Regions from separate parts of the Streptomyces sp. NPDC048639 genome, predicted to be linked through region 2. Evidence: riboswitches for the same ligand, from Rfam matches in the RefSeq annotation. Region 2 holds a riboswitch; each other region holds the start of a gene.

What was found. A riboswitch is a leader RNA that binds a small molecule or an ion and turns the genes downstream of it on or off. The one in region 2 is predicted to bind cobalamin.
Region 1: another riboswitch for cobalamin. It lies ahead of cobN (cobaltochelatase subunit CobN); the one in region 2 lies ahead of metE (5-methyltetrahydropteroyltriglutamate--homocysteine S-methyltransferase).
Region 3: another riboswitch for cobalamin. It lies ahead of ACGFNH_RS10500 (ribonucleoside-diphosphate reductase subunit alpha); the one in region 2 lies ahead of metE (5-methyltetrahydropteroyltriglutamate--homocysteine S-methyltransferase).

The regions. Positions count from the first base shown of each region.
Region 1 covers NZ_JBICVP010000013.1:87,354-93,147, forward strand. The annotation lists gene ACGFNH_RS29655 (hypothetical protein) at 1-94, opposite strand, end outside; gene cobN (cobaltochelatase subunit CobN) at 530-4,129, opposite strand; cobalamin riboswitch at 4,163-4,314, opposite strand; gene cobG (precorrin-3B synthase) at 4,370-5,662, shown strand; gene ACGFNH_RS29670 (precorrin-8X methylmutase) at 5,677-5,794, shown strand, end outside.
Region 2 covers NZ_JBICVP010000004.1:179,565-185,358, forward strand. The annotation lists gene ACGFNH_RS12630 (cupin domain-containing protein) at 745-1,128, shown strand; gene ACGFNH_RS12635 (enoyl-CoA hydratase-related protein) at 1,346-2,017, opposite strand; partial or broken gene ACGFNH_RS12640 (short-chain fatty acyl-CoA regulator family protein) at 2,187-2,323, shown strand; cobalamin riboswitch at 2,439-2,655, shown strand; gene metE (5-methyltetrahydropteroyltriglutamate--homocysteine S-methyltransferase) at 2,821-5,139, shown strand; gene ACGFNH_RS12650 (cobalamin-binding protein) at 5,344-5,794, shown strand, end outside.
Region 3 covers NZ_JBICVP010000003.1:497,787-503,580, forward strand. The annotation lists partial or broken gene ACGFNH_RS10490 (DMT family transporter) at 1-462, shown strand, start outside; gene ACGFNH_RS10495 (GNAT family N-acetyltransferase) at 569-1,099, shown strand; cobalamin riboswitch at 1,383-1,513, shown strand; gene ACGFNH_RS10500 (ribonucleoside-diphosphate reductase subunit alpha) at 1,657-4,104, shown strand; gene ACGFNH_RS10505 (ribonucleotide-diphosphate reductase subunit beta) at 4,104-5,135, shown strand; gene ACGFNH_RS10510 (hypothetical protein) at 5,561-5,794, opposite strand, start outside.

The DNA of each region.
Region 1 (5,794 bases), on a different contig from region 2:
CGGTATCGTTCCGCGCCGCGGCCGGGCTCTGCGGTCCCGGTGTCGCGGATTCGGTACGCCGGGCCTCGGTCCGGGGGTGTGCGATCTCATCCATGGGCCCCAGATGTACACCAATCTCCACTCATACGTCCGTTCCCTTTCGTGCTCGCGGCATGTGGCCGTCGCTCGGGGATCCGCACGGACACGGGCGCGCCGGGAGCCCGGCCGAGGCTTCCTCTCGATGCGGCGTCGGGGGAAGGGAGGCAGTCGGTGGGCCTGGGGATCGGCGACGAGCTCTCCGGACCGGCCACTCCGACGGTCTCGAACCCGGCAACGCCTCGGCGGGCACACCGATCGGTACGGGCCGCCGTAGCTGCGAACGCCTGAACTGCCCCCCATTACGCCCCCGCTGGGACAGCCCCTCGCCGTCGACGAGCACAGCAGCACGTCGTGCCCTACCCGGTCATCGGCGGCGAACCCCGGTGACCGGTGGGCCAGTTGGTGGCGAGGGGCCCCCGCGTCCGGATGCCCGTCTGCGTCCGGACGCCCGTCAGTCGTCGCCCTCCAGGTCGCCCTCCGCCTCCAGGAAGACCTGCCGCAGCGCCTCGAGCACCGCGGGGTCGGGCTTGGCCCACATGCCCCGGGACTCCGCCTCCAGCAGCCGTTCGGCGATGCCGTGGAGCGCCCACGGGTTGGCCTCCTGGAGGAAGGCCCGGTTCTCCGGGTCCAGGACGTACGTCTCGGTGAGCTTGTCGTACATCCAGTCGGCGATGACGTCGGTCGTCGCGTCGTAGCCGAAGAGGTAGTCCACGGTCGCGGCGAGTTCGAAGGCACCCTTGTAGCCGTGGCGGCGCATCGCCTCGATCCAGCGGGGGTTGACCACACGGGCGCGGAAGACGCGCGAGGTCTCCTCGACCAGCGTGCGGGTGCGGACGGTCTCGGGGCGGGTGGAGTCCCCGATGTACGCCTCGGGCGCCGAGCCGCGCAGGGCGCGCACGGCCGCGACCATGCCGCCGTGGTACTGGAAGTAGTCGTCGGAGTCGGCGATGTCGTGTTCGCGCGTGTCCGTGTTCTTCGCCGCCACGGCGATGCGCCGGTACGCGGTCTCCATGTCCTCCCGCGCCGGGCACCCGTCCAGTTCGCGCCCGTAGGCGTAGCCGCCCCACACGGTGTAGACCTCCGCGAGGTCGGCGTCGGTGCGCCAGTCGCGGCTGTCGATGAGCTGGAGGAGGCCGGCGCCGTACGTGCCGGGCCGGGAGCCGAAGATACGGGTGGTGGCGCGGCGTTCGTCGCCGTGCGCGGCGAGGTCGGCCTGCGCGTGCGCGCGGACGAAGTTGGACCCGGCGGGCTCGTCGAGCGACGCCGCCAGCCGTACGGCGTCGTCGAGGAGGCCGATGGTGTGGGGGAACGCGTCGCGGAAGAAGCCCGAGATGCGCAGGGTCACGTCGATCCGCGGGCGGCCGAGCTCGTCGAGGGGGATGGGTTCGAGGCCGGTGACGCGGCGGGACGCGTCATCCCAGACGGGCCGGATGCCGAGCAGGGCGAGCGCTTCGGCGACGTCGTCACCGGAGGTGCGCATCGCGCTGGTGCCCCACAGGGACAGTCCCACGGAGGTGGGCCATTCGCCGTTGTCGCCGCGGTAGCGCTCCAGAAGGGAGTCGGCGAGAGCGACACCGGTCTCCCACGCCAGCCGTGAAGGTACGGCCTTGGGGTCGACGGAGTAGAAGTTGCGCCCGGTCGGCAGCACATTGACCAGACCGCGCAGCGGGGAACCGGAAGGCCCGGCCGGGACGAACCCACCGGCCAAGGCGTGCACGGCGTGGTCGAGTTCGGCGGTCGTGGCGCCCAGCCGCGGGACGACCTCGCGCGCGGCGAAGTCGAGGATGGGGGCCGTGTCCGCAGGGTGCCCGTCGGCGACGCGCTCGACGGCTGCCGGATCCCAGTTCGCGTCCTCCATCGACTGCACCAGCGCGCGCGCCTGTTCCTCGACCGCGTCCGCGGAGGTACGGGTGGCCGCGGACTCGTCCAGGCCAAGGGCCTCCCGCAGTCCGGGCAGGGCCGCCGTACCGCCCCAGATCTGGCGGGCGCGGAGGATGGCGAGAACGAGGTTGACGCGGTCGGGCCCGGTGGGCGCCTGGCCGAGGACATGGAGGCCGTCGCGGATCTGGGCGTCCTTGACCTCGCACAGCCAGCCGTCGACATGGAGGAGGAAGTCGTCGAAGCCGTCGTCGTCCGGGCGGTCGTCGAGGCCGAGGTCGTGGTCGAGCTTGGCGGCCTGGATGAGTGTCCAGATCTGGGCGCGGATCGCGGGCAGCTTCGCCGGGTCCATGGAGGAGATCGCGGCGTACTCGTCGAGGAGTTGCTCCAGGCGCGCGATGTCCCCGTAGGACTCGGCGCGGGCCATGGGCGGTACGAGGTGGTCGACGAGGGTGGCGTGGACGCGGCGCTTGGCCTGCGTGCCCTCGCCCGGGTCATTGACCAGGAACGGGTAGATGAGCGGGATGTCGCCGAGGGCGGCGTCGGGGGCGCAGGCGGAGGACAGGCCGGCGTTCTTGCCCGGCAGCCACTCCAGATTGCCGTGCTTTCCGAGATGGATCATGGCGTCGGCGCCGAAACCGCCGTCGCCCGCGGCGGCCGCGATCCAGCGGTAGGCCGCCAAGTAGTGGTGGGAGGGCGGCAGATCGGGGTCGTGGTAGATGGCGATGGGGTTCTCGCCGAAGCCGCGGGGCGGCTGGATGAGGATGAGCAGATTCTTGCGGCGCAGCGCGGCGAGGACGATGTCGCCCTCCGGATTGCGGCTGCGGTCGACGAACATCTCGCCGGGCGCGGGCCCCCAGTGCTCCTCGACGGACTCCCGCAGTTCGGCGGGGAGCGTGGCGAACCAGCGCCGGTAGTCCGCGGCCGGGATACGGACCGGGTTCCGGGCGAGCTGTTCCTCGGTGAGCCAGTCCTGGTCGTGGCCGCCGGCCTCGATGAGCGCGCGGATCAGCTCGTCGCCGTCGCCGGACTCCAGGCCGGGGACGGGCTCGTCGCCGAAGTCGAAGCCCTCGGTCCGCAGCCGGCGCAGCAGCGCGACGGCGCTGGCGGGGGTGTCGAGCCCGACCGCGTTGCCGATGCGGGAGTGCTTGGTCGGGTACGCGGAGAGGACCAGGGCCAGTCGCTTGTCGGCGGCGGGGATGTGGCGCAGCCGGGCATGACGGACGGCGATCCCGGCGACACGGGCGGCCCGTTCGGGATCCGCGATGTACGCGGGGAGACCGTCCTGGTCGATCTCCTTGAAGGAGAACGGCACGGTGATGAGCCGGCCGTCGAACTCCGGTACGGCGATCTGGCTGGCGGCGTCGAGCGGTGAGACACCTTCGTCGTTGTCCTCCCAGTCGCCGCGCGAGCCGGTCAGGCACAGCGCCTGCAGGATGGGGACGTCCAGGCCGGTCAGCGCCCCGGCGTCCCAGCTCTCGTCGTCACCGCCCGCCGACGCCTCGGCGGGCCGGGTGCCGCCGGCCGCCAGGACGGTGGTGACGATGGCGTCCGCGCCGCGGAGCGCGTCGATGAGGTCGGGTTCGGGGGCGCGGAGGGAAGCCACGTACAGGGGCAGCGGCCGGCCGCCGGCGTCCTCGATCGCACCGCAGAGGGTGTCGACGAAGGCGGTGTTGCCGCTCATGTGGTGGGCGCGGTAGTAGAGCACCGCGATGCACGGGCCCTCGGCGTCGGCACGCGCGGTGCGCTCCAGCGGGCCCCAGGTCGGCGCGGGTGCGGGCGGCTCGAAGCCGTGCCCGGTGAGCAGCACGGTGTCGGAGAGGAACCGGGCGAGCTGGTCGAGGTTGGCCGGGCCGCCGTGGGCCAGGTACGCGTGGGCCTCCGCGGCGATCCCCACCGGGACGGTGGAGGCCTCCATCAACTGGGCGTCGGGGGCCTGTTCGCCGGTGAGGACGACCACCGGGCGGCCGCTGCCGCGCAGTTGGTCCAGGCCTTCCTGCCAGGCGCGGACGCCGCCGAGGAGACGTACGACCACCAGGTCGACGCCGTCCAGCAGAGCGGGGAGCTCGTCGAGGCCGAGTCGCGAGGGATTGGCGTAGCGGTAGGGCACGGGCCCGTTCGCCGCACGGGCGCTGAGCAGGTCGGTGTCGGACGTCGACAGGAGCAGGATCATGCGGCGTCTGGCCTTCCTCGGGGTGTCCGCGCCCCGGGCGGTGTCTGACGGCGGGAGTTCCTGGCTCATCCGGCTGTCACCGGATTCACAGTGGCGGGACCGCGCCGGATTCTCACCGGGCTTCCTCCCCTGTCGCCGTCGATGGCGATGGCAGGCCGGCCGGCCCGCCGGGATCATAGTAAGGGCGGGCCGGTGGATGCGGGGCATACGGCCGATGTGCCGATGGGTATGCTCGCCGCCATGCCCTCCCCCTCCGCACCGCTCCCACCTGCGCGGAACCGTGACGACGCGTGCCCCGGTGCGCTCCGTCTCCACTCCGCGGACGATGGGGCGCTGGCGCGGGTGCGCATACCCGCGGGGGTGTTGGACGTCGATCAGGCGGGTGTTCTCGCCGACGTCGCCGAGCGGCTCGGTGACGGTGAGCTGCACCTGACCTCGCGCGGCAATGTGCAGATGCGCGGGCTCGGCGACGGCTGCGGGAGCGAACTCGCGGAACTCCTCGACGCCGCGGGACTTCTGCCCTCGCGCCGGCACGAGCGGGTGCGCAACATCGTGGCCTCACCCCTGTCGGGCCTCGACCGTACGGGCCGGCGCGATGTGCAGCCCTGGGCCCGGGGGCTGGACGGCCTGGTGTGCGTGAGCGGGACCGCCGCCGACCTGTCCGGAAGGTTCCTCTTCGCCGTCGACGACGGCCGCGGCGACGTCGCGGGGCTCGGCGCCGATGTGACGATCGTCGCAGAGGCGGAAGGACCGTACGCCGCCGTGCACATGGGAGGCTCACCGGCGGTCCGCGTGCCGGGCGATGACGCGCCGCGTGCCGCCCTCGCCGCGGCCGAGACCTTCGTCACCTCGGTGCGGGAGCGCGGCATCCGCGCCTGGCGGATCCGCGAACTGCCCGACGGCGGCGAGGCGTTGGCCCGCGATCTGCTCCGGTCTCTCGTGACGGAGGGCGTGGCCGCCGCCCCGGCCGGTGCGGTCCTGCCCCACGGCTCCGAAGGGCCCGAGCCCGGCTTGATCGAGGGACCCGACGGCGCCCGAGCGGTGTCGGTCCTGGCCCCGCTCGGCAGACTCACGGTCGCACAGTGGCGGCTGCTGGCGGCCGTCGCCGGCCATGACGGCCGCGGTGAACTGCGCCTCACCCCTTGGCGGGGAGTGGTCGTGCCCGGGCTTCCCCGTGCGTCGGCACCCCGCCGCCTCGATGACCTCCGGGCCGCAGGTCTGGTCACCGACCCCGGGTCGCCCTGGCTCGGGGTCGGTGCGTGCACGGGGCGGCCCGGATGCGCCAAGTCCCTGGCGGACGTACGGGCCGACGCCGAGGCGGCCCTGCTGCCCGCACCCGGCGGACTCCCCGTGTACTGGTCCGGCTGCGAACGCCGCTGCGGCCACCCCCGCGGGGAGTGGGTGGACGTCCTGGCGACCGGCGACGGCTACGACATCTCCTTCGGCGGCCTACGGCAACACCCGGCCGTCACCCACCCTTCCGACCTCGCCTCCGCGGTAGCGGCGGCGCGGACCACACCACCCAGGCAGTGACGAGAGAGAGCACCGTGTTCGACTACGAGAAGGACGGCGCGGCGATCTACCGCCAGTCCTTTGCCACCATCCGTGCGGAGGCGGACCTCGCGGGCCTGCCCGCCGAGGTGAGCCAGGTCGCCGTCAGGATGA
Region 2 (5,794 bases):
TTCGCCACATACTCAATTTTGCCGCTCCGGCCCACTTTACGAGATGTTGTCACACGGGCGACGCGACCGCAGCGGATCTCGGCCGATCGCCCGGAAGGCCATCGCCCGACGGTGCTCGGCGGCGGTGCGGGTCGAGGAGCTCGATGCTGCGCTTGGGCCGGGACAAGGGCGGCCGTCCCCGTGGCCGCGCCCGCGATGAGAGTGGCGAGCCGCAGCCTGCTCCGCCGAAGAGTCGACGGAGACGGCGAGGACGGCGCAACGGCCGCAACCGCCGCAACCGGCGCGGGAGTAGCCGCTGATGACGATGTCGGGCCAGAGGCCGAGGGGCGTGCGGAGGCCGCCGACGGGGCGGGCCTCCGGAGCTCTGCGTGCAGAGGGCAGCCGATGCGCTGTCGCCCGCGTGGCGGACGGCCTGGGCGGCCAACTGCGGCCGACCGTCAGGGAAGTGGCGGTACGTGGAGCCGAGCGGGCTCCGGCGTGCTTGGCCGGCTCACGCGCGCCGGTGGGCGCCCGGTCTCCGGAGGCTGAGCGTGTCCGCCGCCCCCGCCGCGATCCTCTGCCGCGACGGTGGGCCGGGGCCTCGTCGTCGTCGTCGTCGACCCCCTTGCTTATAACGGTCGTTATATCCTAGCCTCGCCGTCGGATATAACGACCGTCATAATCGTCGGCCGACGCGGGAGAAGCCGCCACCACGTGCTGCCTCGCCGACGCGCGAGTGCCGACGATGTCCTGTGAGGAGCTGACATGCCCGCCTTGCCCGCCCTTCCCCCCGACCCCGACAGCGTCACCACCGCCGCCCTGGACCGCGGCGGTTGGAGTCCCTATCCGCTGGGTGAAGACGTCGTCGAAGGCGAGCCGGACTGCCGGATCAAGGTCCTGCGCACGGTCGGAGTGCGGACGCCCACCAAGGTCGTAGCCTTCTTCACGGCCGAGCCGTCCGCCTTCAGGTGGCACTTCGTCAACGACGAGGCGTTCGTGCTTCTGGAGGGTCGCCTCACCCTCACCCTGGACACCGGCGAGCTGTACGAGATGCGCGCCGGTGACGCGAGATCGCTGCCGGGCGGCCGTGAAGGCCTCTGCGAAGTGCACGAGCCCAGCCGCAAGTTCACCGTGGTCAGCAGCGCGTGACCTCCCGCGGCCGCAGGGCCGCGGGAGGTGAGGGGCGGGGGCGCCGGGTCCCTGAGGGTGTCGCCAACGAGCCGCGCCCGAGGGTTCATCGCCATCCGCACCGGGGCGCACCGTTCCGACCCACCGGCCGGAACGGCGGTCGGTTGACAGATGGATGACCGTGAGTGCGTCCTGCCTCCGGCTCTCCCCGGGACCCGCGGCACTCGCGGGAGAGGCACTACGGGATGTTGGCCGCCCTGTCCCGCAGGGCCCGCAGGACGTCCTGGTAGAGGCGGACCTTGATGGTGCCGAGCGTCGGACCCGCCTTGGCGGCGAGCGACGCCGCGAGATCGATGGAGCGCTGCCGGACGGTGTCCTGGTCCGCGGTCTCGTCGACGATGCCCGCGGCCAGTGCCTCGTCCCCTCCGTAGCGGTGCCCCGAGGTCACCATCCTGTGGGCCGTCTGCGGGGTGAGCCGGGAGCGGATGAGCGCGGTGAGACCCGGAGTGAAGGGGATCTCGATGTCGACCTCGGGCAGGCAGATGTAGCCGCGGTCCGCGCGCATCACGCGGTAGTCGTGCGCGAGGGCCAGGATCGCGCCCGCGGCGAAGGCGTGCCCCTGCACGGCGGCCACCGTCGGTACGGGGAGCGCGAGGAGTCGCGCGACGAGATCGTGCATGGAGTCGGCGTACGGGATCAGCTCCTCTGGGTGGGCGCCCACCCACGCGAGGTCGAGCCCGTTGGACCAGAACTTGCCGGTCGCCACGGTGGTCAGGGCCCGTGGTCCGGTGGCCGCCTCGATCTCTCCGAGGGCGTCGTTCACCTCCCTCATCCAGTCCGGGTGAAAGCGGTTCTCGTCCGAACCCAGATCCAGGACGAAGACGTCGTCGAAGCGGGTCAGTTGGGGCATGTCGGCAGTCCCTTCCGGTGATGCATCTACGATGCCCGCTCAAGTTACTGACCGGTAGATGTGCGCTGATGAGCATTCCCTGCTCAATGCAGTCCGCGTAGGGCGCAACGCCATCGACGTGCGGACTTCTCACAGCGCCCCTGGTGGGGCGGCTCCGGCGCTCCCCGGCGAGGCGTCCTCCGCGCCCGGGCGGATTCGCACGCGGGTGGCCGAATGCCGGACCGAACGCGGCACTTCCGGGTCGCGCGCACGGTGACCCGTGGCGGCTTCGGCAGCCGGGCCCCTCGCGCCGAGTTCGCCGTCGCCCGGGCAGCGGGGCCGATCCGAACATTCCCCTGCCCCTCCCGCCTCAGCCGTCACGCCGGGCCCGCGACGCCACCCACCATGCGGGCAGACGTGGCCCGGGGGAGGAGCGTGCCCGTAGGCTGGCCCTGCAACTGGTTCGCCCTGCCCGCCAGGCAGGAGCGTCGCAAGAGGGAACCCGGTGGAAATCCGGGACTGCCCCGCAGCGGTGAGCGGGAACGACCGCCGTCATCAGCACTGGGCCCGGCCGGGCCTGGGAAGCGACGGCCAGTAGGTGCCCTCTTCGGAGGGCGTGCCCGCGAGTCCGAAGACCTGCCCGTTGCCCGCGCGTGACCGATCACGCGTGGATATCCCGGTGACCTCGTGGGCGGGTCCGGGGGAGTACGGATTCGGCGGATGGCCGCGCATGCCGCGCGGGCCCCTGCTGTCGATTCCGTCACCCTTCGCGCTCCGACGGTCGCTCCGGGATCTCAAGGAGTCATCTCGCGAAGGAGATTTCCGTGACAGCGAAGTCCGCAGCCGCGGCAGCACGGGCGACCGTGTACGGCTACCCCCGTCAGGGCCCGAACCGGGAGCTGAAGAAGGCGATCGAGGGCTATTGGAAGGGCCGGGTCGACGCCGGAGCCCTCCGGTCCGTCGCCGCAGACCTGCGCAGCGCGAACTGGCGGTCGCTCGCAGACGCCGGGGTCCACGAGGTGCCGACCGGCGACTTCTCGTACTACGACCACGTCCTCGACACCACGGTCATGGTCGGCGCGATCCCCGAGCGCCACCGTGCTGCCGTCCAGGCCGATGCGCTGGACGGCTACTTTGCGATGGCGCGCGGAACCCAGGACGTCGCTCCGCTGGAGATGACCAAGTGGTTCGACACCAACTACCACTATCTCGTACCGGAGTTGGGACCTGACACGGTGTTCCGCACCGACTCCGCCAAGCAGACCGCAGAACTGAAGGAAGCGCTCGCCCTGGGCCTGACGCCTCGTCCGGTCCTGGTCGGCCCTGTCACCTACCTCCTGCTCGCCAAGCCGGCGCCCGGGGTGGCCGCGGACTTCGACCCGCTGACGCTCCTCGACCGGCTGCTGCCGGTGTACGCCAATGTCCTCGCCGATCTGCGGGCGGCGGGCGCCGAGTGGGTTCAGCTCGACGAGCCGGCCCTCGTGCAGGACCGTACGCCCGCCGAGCTCAACGCCGCCGAACGCGCCTACCGTGACCTCGGCGCGCTCACGGACCGGCCGAAACTGCTGGTCGCCTCCTACTTCGACCGGCTCGGCGCTGCCCTGCCCATACTGGCCAAGGCTCCCGTCGACGGCCTGGCGCTCGACTTCACCGAATCGGCCGCCTCCAACCTCGAGGCACTCGCCGCCGTGGGCGGACTGCCCGGCAAGCGCCTGGTCGCCGGCGTCGTCAACGGGCGCAACATCTGGGTCAATGACCTGGAGAAGTCGCTCGCCACCCTCGGCACCCTGCTGGGCCTGGCCGGCTGCGTCGATGTCTCCGCCTCCTGCTCGCTCCTCCACGTGCCGCTCGACACGGCAGCCGAACGCGACATCGACCCCCGGGTCCTCCGCTGGCTGGCCTTCGCCCGCCAGAAGACGGCCGAGGTCGTCACCCTCGCCAAGGGCCTGTCCGAGGGCACAGCCGTCATCGCCGCCGAACTCGCCGCCAACCAGGCCGACCTGGCCTCCCGCGACGGCTCGCCGATCACCCACGACCCGTCCGTACGCGCCCGGGCCGCGGCCGTCACCGACGCGGACGCACGCCGCTCCCAGCCCTACGCCGAGCGGGCCGCAGCGCAGCGGGCCCACCTCGGTCTGCCGCTGCTGCCGACGACCACGATCGGATCGTTCCCGCAGACAGCCGAACTCCGCACCGCACGGGCCGACCTGAGGGCCGCCCGTATCGGCACGGACGGGTACGAGGAGCGCATCAAGGCGGAGATCCGCGACGTCATCTCCTTCCAGGAGAAGGCCGGCATCGACGTCCTGGTCCACGGCGAGGCCGAACGCAACGACATGGTGCAGTACTTCGCCGAGCAGCTCACCGGATACCTCGCCACCCAGCACGGCTGGGTCCAGTCCTACGGCACCCGCTATGTGCGCCCTCCGATCCTCGCGGGCGACATCTCGCGGCCCGGGCCGATGACGGTGCGCTGGACGACGTACGCCCAGTCACTCACCAGCCGGCCGGTCAAGGGCATGCTCACGGGCCCGGTCACGATGCTGGCGTGGTCCTTCGTCCGCGACGACCAGCCTCTGGCGGAGACCGCCCGCCAGGTCGCCCTCGCCCTCCGCGAGGAGGTGAACGACCTGGAGGCAGCGGGTACGTCGGTCGTCCAGGTCGACGAGCCCGCCCTCCGCGAGACCCTGCCGCTTCGCGTCGCCGACCGCCCGGCGTACCTGGAGTGGGCCACGGAAGCCTTCCGGCTCACCACCAGCGGGGTCCGTCCGGACACCCAGATCCACACCCACATGTGCTACGCCGAGTTCGGCGACATCGTCCAGGCCATCGACGACCTCGACGCGGACGTCATCAGCCTGGAGGCCGCGCGCTCGCACATGCAGGTCGCCCGTGAACTCGCCGAACACGGCTACCCGCGCGAGGCCGGGCCGGGTGTCTACGACATCCACTCCCCGCGCGTGCCCGGCGCGGACGAAGCGGCGGCGTTGCTGCGCAAGGGACTTGAGGCGATCCCCGCCGAGCGGCTGTGGGTCAATCCCGACTGCGGCCTGAAGACCCGCGGCTGGCCGGAGACGCGCGCGTCCCTGGAGAACCTGGTCGCCGCGGCCCGCACGGTCCGTGGGGAACTCTCCGCCTCCTGAGACGACGGACGGCCGGGGAGGCACGCGACTGCCTTCCCGGCCGTCCCCGTGCCCGGCCATGACCGGCCGCGACCAGCCGTGACCGGCCGCGACCGGGGAGGTCCGACGGAGCTCTGGCAGGCGCGGCATATCGCTGTCCTCCCCGGCATACGCGCCGCCACATCCGCGGAGCCGTCGCAGGCGAAGGCGTCCTAGGGTCGGGGTATGCGCATCGTCTCCCTGCTGCCCGCGGCCACCGACATCGTCGCCGAACTCGGCCTGATCGACGATCTGGTGGGTCGTACGCACGAGTGCGACTGGCCGGCCGGACAGGTGGAACACGTACCGGTGGTGACCGCCGCCGGGTTCGACGCCGAGGCGATGTCCAGCCGTGAGATCTCCCGGGCTGTCGGGGGCGCCACGCACCGGGGATCATCGCTGTACACGCTCGATGCCGAGATCCTGAACGCCCTTGAGCCGGACGTGGTGCTCACCCAGGATCTCTGCGATGTCTGTGCGGTGTCGTACGAGGCGGTGTCGCAGGCCGTCCGGGTTCTCGACGAGGGCGGCCCCCGGGTGCTCAGCCTCGAGCCGCGCACGCTGGAAGAGGTACTGGACTGCCTGGCCCGCGTGGGTGAGATCCTGGGGGTGGCCGACCGGGGACGCAGGCGGGCAG
Region 3 (5,794 bases), on a different contig from region 2:
CTCACCCTCGGGCTCGCCGGTGTGTTGCTCGTGGTCCGGGGCGACCTGGCGAGCGCCTCGTCCACACCGGCATGGGCCTACGCGCTCCCCTTCGCCGGGATGCTGGGCCTGGTCGCGGCGACGGTGGTGGAACGCCGGGCGGGCAGCTCGCTGCCGCTCGCGGACGCGCTGCCGTTGCAGGTCGCGACCAGCGCCGTGCTGTTCACCGGTATCGCGCTCGGTACGGGCGCCACCTCCCCACCCGCGACCTCCGGCTTCTGGACGGCGATCGCGTGGGTCGTCGTGCTGTCGACGCTGGGCGGATACGGCTTCTACTGGCTGGTGCTGCGGCGCGGCAGCGTCACTCGGGTCTCCAGCCTGCTCTACCTCACCCCGCCCACGACGATGCTGTGGGGCTTCGCGATGTTCGGGGAGACGCTGGGCCCGGTCGCGGCGGCGGGCATGGCCGTCAGCGCGGTGGCGGTGGCCGTGGTGCACGCGCCCAGGTCCGTACGGCCGCCCGCGGCCCCCTCCGCCCGCGCCGATACTCCGGTGACGGAGGACGGAGAACTGCTGCAGACTGGCGTACATGGACGTCAGGATCCGTGCCGCCCACCCGGAGGAGTACGCGCCCCTCGGGGAGATCACGGCCCGGGCCTATCTCGCGGACGGACTGCTCGACTTCGGGGACGACGATCCGTACCTGGAGCATCTGCGGGACGTCGGGAGCCGGGCCGAGCACACCCGGGTGCTGGTCGCGGTGGACAGCGGGAGCGGTGAACTGCTCGGCGGGGTGGCCTTCGTGGCCCCCGGCAGCCGGTACGCGAACGTGGCCCGCCCCGGCGAGGGCGAGTTCCGCATGCTCGCCGTCGCGCCGTCGGCACGCCGCCGCGGAGCCGCCGAGAAGCTCGTACGGGCCTGCATCGGCCTCGCGCGGGAGCAGGGCCTGGACCGGATGGTGCTCTCCAGTCACGAGCGGATGCGGACCGCCCACCGGCTGTACGAGCGGCTGGGGTTCGTACGTGCGCCGGAGCGGGACTGGTCGCCCCTACCGGACCTCGGCCCGCTGTGGGTCTTCACCTCGGAGCTGGGGCCGCAGAGCGGGTCGGCACCGAGCTGAGCCCAGGGGGCGCGCCGCGACCGGGCGGTGCGCATCGCGGGCCGCGAAGTGGTGCGGCGCGGCGACGAGTTGCGGAGCCGCCCCGGAGTGAGAAGTCTCACCGCCCCTCCCGTACGCCTCTCAGGGGGCCGGATCCAGCCGGTGCGGCGCGCCCGCCCGGAGGCGGCCCGAAGCCGCTCCACGCCCGGATCCCGGGCTCCACGGGCCCCTGCTCAACCCGCCCACCACCGCGATCCTTTGAGCGCACGACACAACATGTGGGGGTGCATGCGCACGGCACCACTAGATGTATGCTCGTCCCCGTTGCCGCAGCAGGGGAATCCGGTGGGAATCCGGAACTGTCCCGCAACGGTCTGGATATGCGCATGTGCGCCCGTCCGAGTCCGAAAACCTGCCGGCGACGCCCGGCTCGACCGAACCGGGCCATGACACGTCCGGGCCTCGTGGGTTGGGCCTGCGGGACGACGCGCTGTGCTGCGCCCTGACGGGGGGTGGGTTCCGTGCGCGCCCGCGGGCACACCGTCCCTCGCGGCCCCAGCCGAGCGAGGGAGAACCACGTGACCGTCGCGCCCGCAGACCCTGCGTCACGCGAGTACGTACCGGAGTCCGCCACCGTCGCGGAGACCACCGCGCCCGTGGACCGGGGTACGTCCGTGGACGGCGCCGACGCCCCCGGCGCCGCGCTGCTGCGCACCCTGACCGACCTCACCGCCGACCTGCCCGCGGCCGATGCCGGCCGGGTCGCCGCCGCCGCCCTCCGGGGCCGTCACGCGGGTTCGGACGAGGCCGAGTTGCGGGAGTTGGCCACCGAGGCGGCGGCCGGTCTCATCTCCGAGGACCCCGAGTACTCCCGGCTCGCGGCGCGCCTGCTCACCCGGGCCATCGCCGACGAGGCCGCGGGCCAAGGCGCCGTCTCCTTCTCCACCTCGGTCGCCACCGGCCACCGCGAGGGCCTGATCGCCGACGGGACCGCGGAGTTCGTCCGCGCCCACGCCGCCCGTCTCGACGCCCTCGTCGATGCCGCGCTCGTCGGCGGGGCCGACGACCGGTTCGGCTACTTCGGCCTGCGCACCCTGCACAGCCGCTATCTGCTGCGCCACCCCATCACCCGTCAGGTCATCGAGACCCCGCAGCACTTCATGCTGCGCGTGGCCTGCGGGCTGGCGGAGGACGGCACCGAGCGCGCAATCGGCGAGGTGGCCGCGCTGTACGGCCTGATGAGCCGGCTGGACTACCTCCCCAGCTCCCCCACGCTCTTCAACTCCGGCACCCGCCACCCGCAGATGTCCTCCTGCTATCTGCTGGACTCCCCGCTGGACGAGCTGGACTCGATCTACGACCGCTACCACCAGGTCGCCCGGCTCTCGAAGCACGCGGGCGGCATCGGGCTCCCGTACAGCCGTATCCGGTCCCGGGGTTCGCTGATCCGCGGCACCAACGGGCATTCCAACGGCATCGTGCCGTTCCTGCGCACCCTCGACGCTTCCGTGGCCGCGGTCAACCAGGGCGGCCGGCGCAAGGGCGCGGCCTGTGTCTACCTGGAGACCTGGCACGCGGATATCGAGGAGTTCCTCGAACTGCGCGACAACACCGGCGAGGAGGCCCGCCGCACCCACAACCTCAACCTGGCGCACTGGATCCCCGACGAGTTCATGCGCCGCGTCGAGGCGGACGAGCCGTGGTCGCTGTTCTCCCCCTCCGAGGTGCCGGACCTGGTCGACCTGTGGGGCGAGGAGTTCGACGCCGCCTACCGCAAGGCAGAGTCCGAGGGCCGCTACGCCAAGCAGGTCCCGGCCCGCCAGATCTACTCCCGGATGATGCGCACCCTCGCCCAGACCGGGAACGGCTGGATGACGTTCAAGGACGCCGCCAACCGCACGGCCAACCAGACCGCCGAGCCCGGCCGCGTCGTCCACTCCTCCAACCTCTGCACCGAGATCCTGGAGGTCACCGACGACGGGGAGACGGCCGTCTGCAACCTGGGCTCGGTCAACCTCGCCGCCCACCTGGGCGATGACGGCGTGATGGACTGGGAGCGGCTGGACGCCACCGTCCGTACCGCCGTGACCTTCCTCGACCGGGTCGTGGACATCAACTTCTACCCGACCTCCCAGGCCGCGGCGTCCAACCGGCGCTGGCGGCCGGTCGGTCTGGGCGTGATGGGCCTTCAGGACGTCCTCTTCCGGCTGGGACTGGCCTTCGACTCCCCCGAGGCCGCCGCGCTCTCCACCCGGATCGCCGAGCGGATCATGCTGGCCGCTTACGAGTCGTCCTGCGACCTGGCCGAGCGGCATGGCCCGCACCCGGCCTGGTCCTCCACCCGCGCCGCACGCGGCGTCCTGCACCCCGACCACTTCGGGGTGGAGCCGCAGTGGAGCGAGCGCTGGGAGGCGCTGCGCACCCGTATCTCCCGTACGGGCATGCGCAATTCGCTGCTGTTGGCCATCGCGCCGACGGCCACGATCGCCTCGATCGCGGGCGTGTACGAGTGCATCGAGCCGCAGGTGTCGAACCTGTTCAAGCGCGAGACGCTCTCCGGCGAGTTCCTCCAGGTCAACTCCTACCTGGTGGACGAGCTCAAACGGCTCGGCGTGTGGGACGCCCAGACCCGGGAGGCGCTGCGCGAGTCCAACGGCTCGGTGCAGGACCTCGCGTGGATCCCCCAGGACGTACGGCACCTGTACCGCACGGCGTGGGAAATCCCGCAGCGGGCGCTGATCGACATGGCCGCGGCCCGCACCCCGTACCTCGACCAGAGCCAGTCGCTGAACCTCTTCATGGCCTCCCCCACCATCGGCAAGCTCAGCTCGATGTACGCCTATGCGTGGAAGAAGGGCCTGAAGACGACGTACTACCTCCGGTCCCGTCCGGCGACGCGGATCGCCCAGTCCGCGCGCGCCGCCACGGCCGCGAGCGCACCCATCCCGGCCCAGCAGGCCGCCGCCGCCGACGAGGCCGTCGCCTGCTCCCTGGAGAACCCCGAGTCCTGCGAGGCCTGCCAGTAATGACGTCCCCGACCACCGAGACCGCACAGAGCAAGAACCTGCTCGACCCGGGCTTCGAACTGACGCTGCGTCCGATGCGCTACCCGGACTTCTACGAGCGCTACCACGACGCGATCAAGAACACCTGGACCGTGGAGGAGGTCGACCTCCACTCCGACGTGGCCGACCTCGCCAAGCTGTCGCCGGGCGAGCAGCACATGATCGGGCGTCTGGTCGCCTTCTTCGCGACCGGCGACTCGATCGTCGCCAACAACCTGGTCCTCACCCTCTACAAGCACATCAACTCCCCCGAGGCGCGGCTGTATCTGTCCCGCCAGCTCTTCGAGGAGGCCGTGCACGTCCAGTTCTATCTGACTCTGCTGGACACCTATCTGCCCGATCACGACGACCGGGTGGCCGCCTTCGCCGCCGTCGAGAACATCCCCTCCATCCGTGAGAAGGCCCAGTTCTGCTTCCGCTGGATGGACTCGGTGGAGGAGATGGACCGGCTGCGGACGAAGGAGGACCGGCGCCGCTTCCTGCTCAACCTGATCTGCTTCGCCGCCTGCATCGAGGGCCTGTTCTTCTACGGGGCGTTCGCCTACGTGTACTGGTTCCGCTCGCGGGGTCTGCTGCACGGCCTGGCCACCGGCACCAACTGGGTGTTCCGCGACGAGTCGATGCATATGGACTTCGCCTTCTCCGTCGTGGACACCGTCCGCCAGGAGGAGCCGGACCTCTTCGACGAGGACATGGGCAAGCAGGTCACGGCCATGCTGGAGGAGGCCGTGGAGGCGGAGCTGCAGTTCGCCCGCGACCTGTGCGGGGACGGCATGCCGGGGATGAACACCGACTCCATGCGCGAGTACCTGCAGTGCGTCGCCGACCAGCGGCTGCGGCGGCTGGGCCTGCCCGCCCGCTACGGCTCGGAGAACCCGTTCTCCTTCATGGAGTTGCAGAACGTCCAGGAGCTCACGAACTTCTTCGAGCGCCGCCCGTCCGCGTACCAGGTGGCGGTCGAGGGCTCGGTCGCCTTCGACGACGAGTTCTGATCCGGACCCACGCCCGGAGTACCGACAGCACGGTGGCCCGCATCCCCGCGAGGGATGCGGGCCACCGTCGCTCTCGGACACCGCACTCGGAGGCGGACCGGAAGCGGCTCGCCCGGTGGTCGACGTGCGGGCGGTCGCAGGCACCGTCGCCCTGGTGGCCGCCGCTCCGTGGAATCCCGCGTGAACCAGCGCGAGGCACCGCTTCCCGCTCGCGTACGCTCCGGGAGCCCACCGCCAACGTGCCCCCCTTGGGCACATGGCGCCCGCGGGCGTGACGGATGAGAGAGGGGGCTGCAGCCGGTTCTTCCGGCTGCAGCCCCCTTGCGTATGCCGCGCGGCGCGGGCGTCCGTTGACCGCGATCGTCTCGCTCATCGCGATGACCGGAGCGGCGAGGTCGCCCGGCAGGCTGTGCTGCTGGTCTGCTCTACCGGTTGATCGAGCCGATGTTGGTGGAGCGGTCCACGGCGGTGCACTGGCTGGCGTTGGTGGAGCCGGTGGCAGTGAGGTTGAGGTTGTTGGTGCTGCCACAACTGTTGTTCTGCCGGCCCTCTTGCGCGGTGTTCTGCTGGAAGAGGTCGGCGGTGGCTGAGCCACCTTCCGCCTGGGCTCCTCCACCGATCTCCGCGGTGTGGAGGTTGGCCGAGCCGTCGACCGTCTT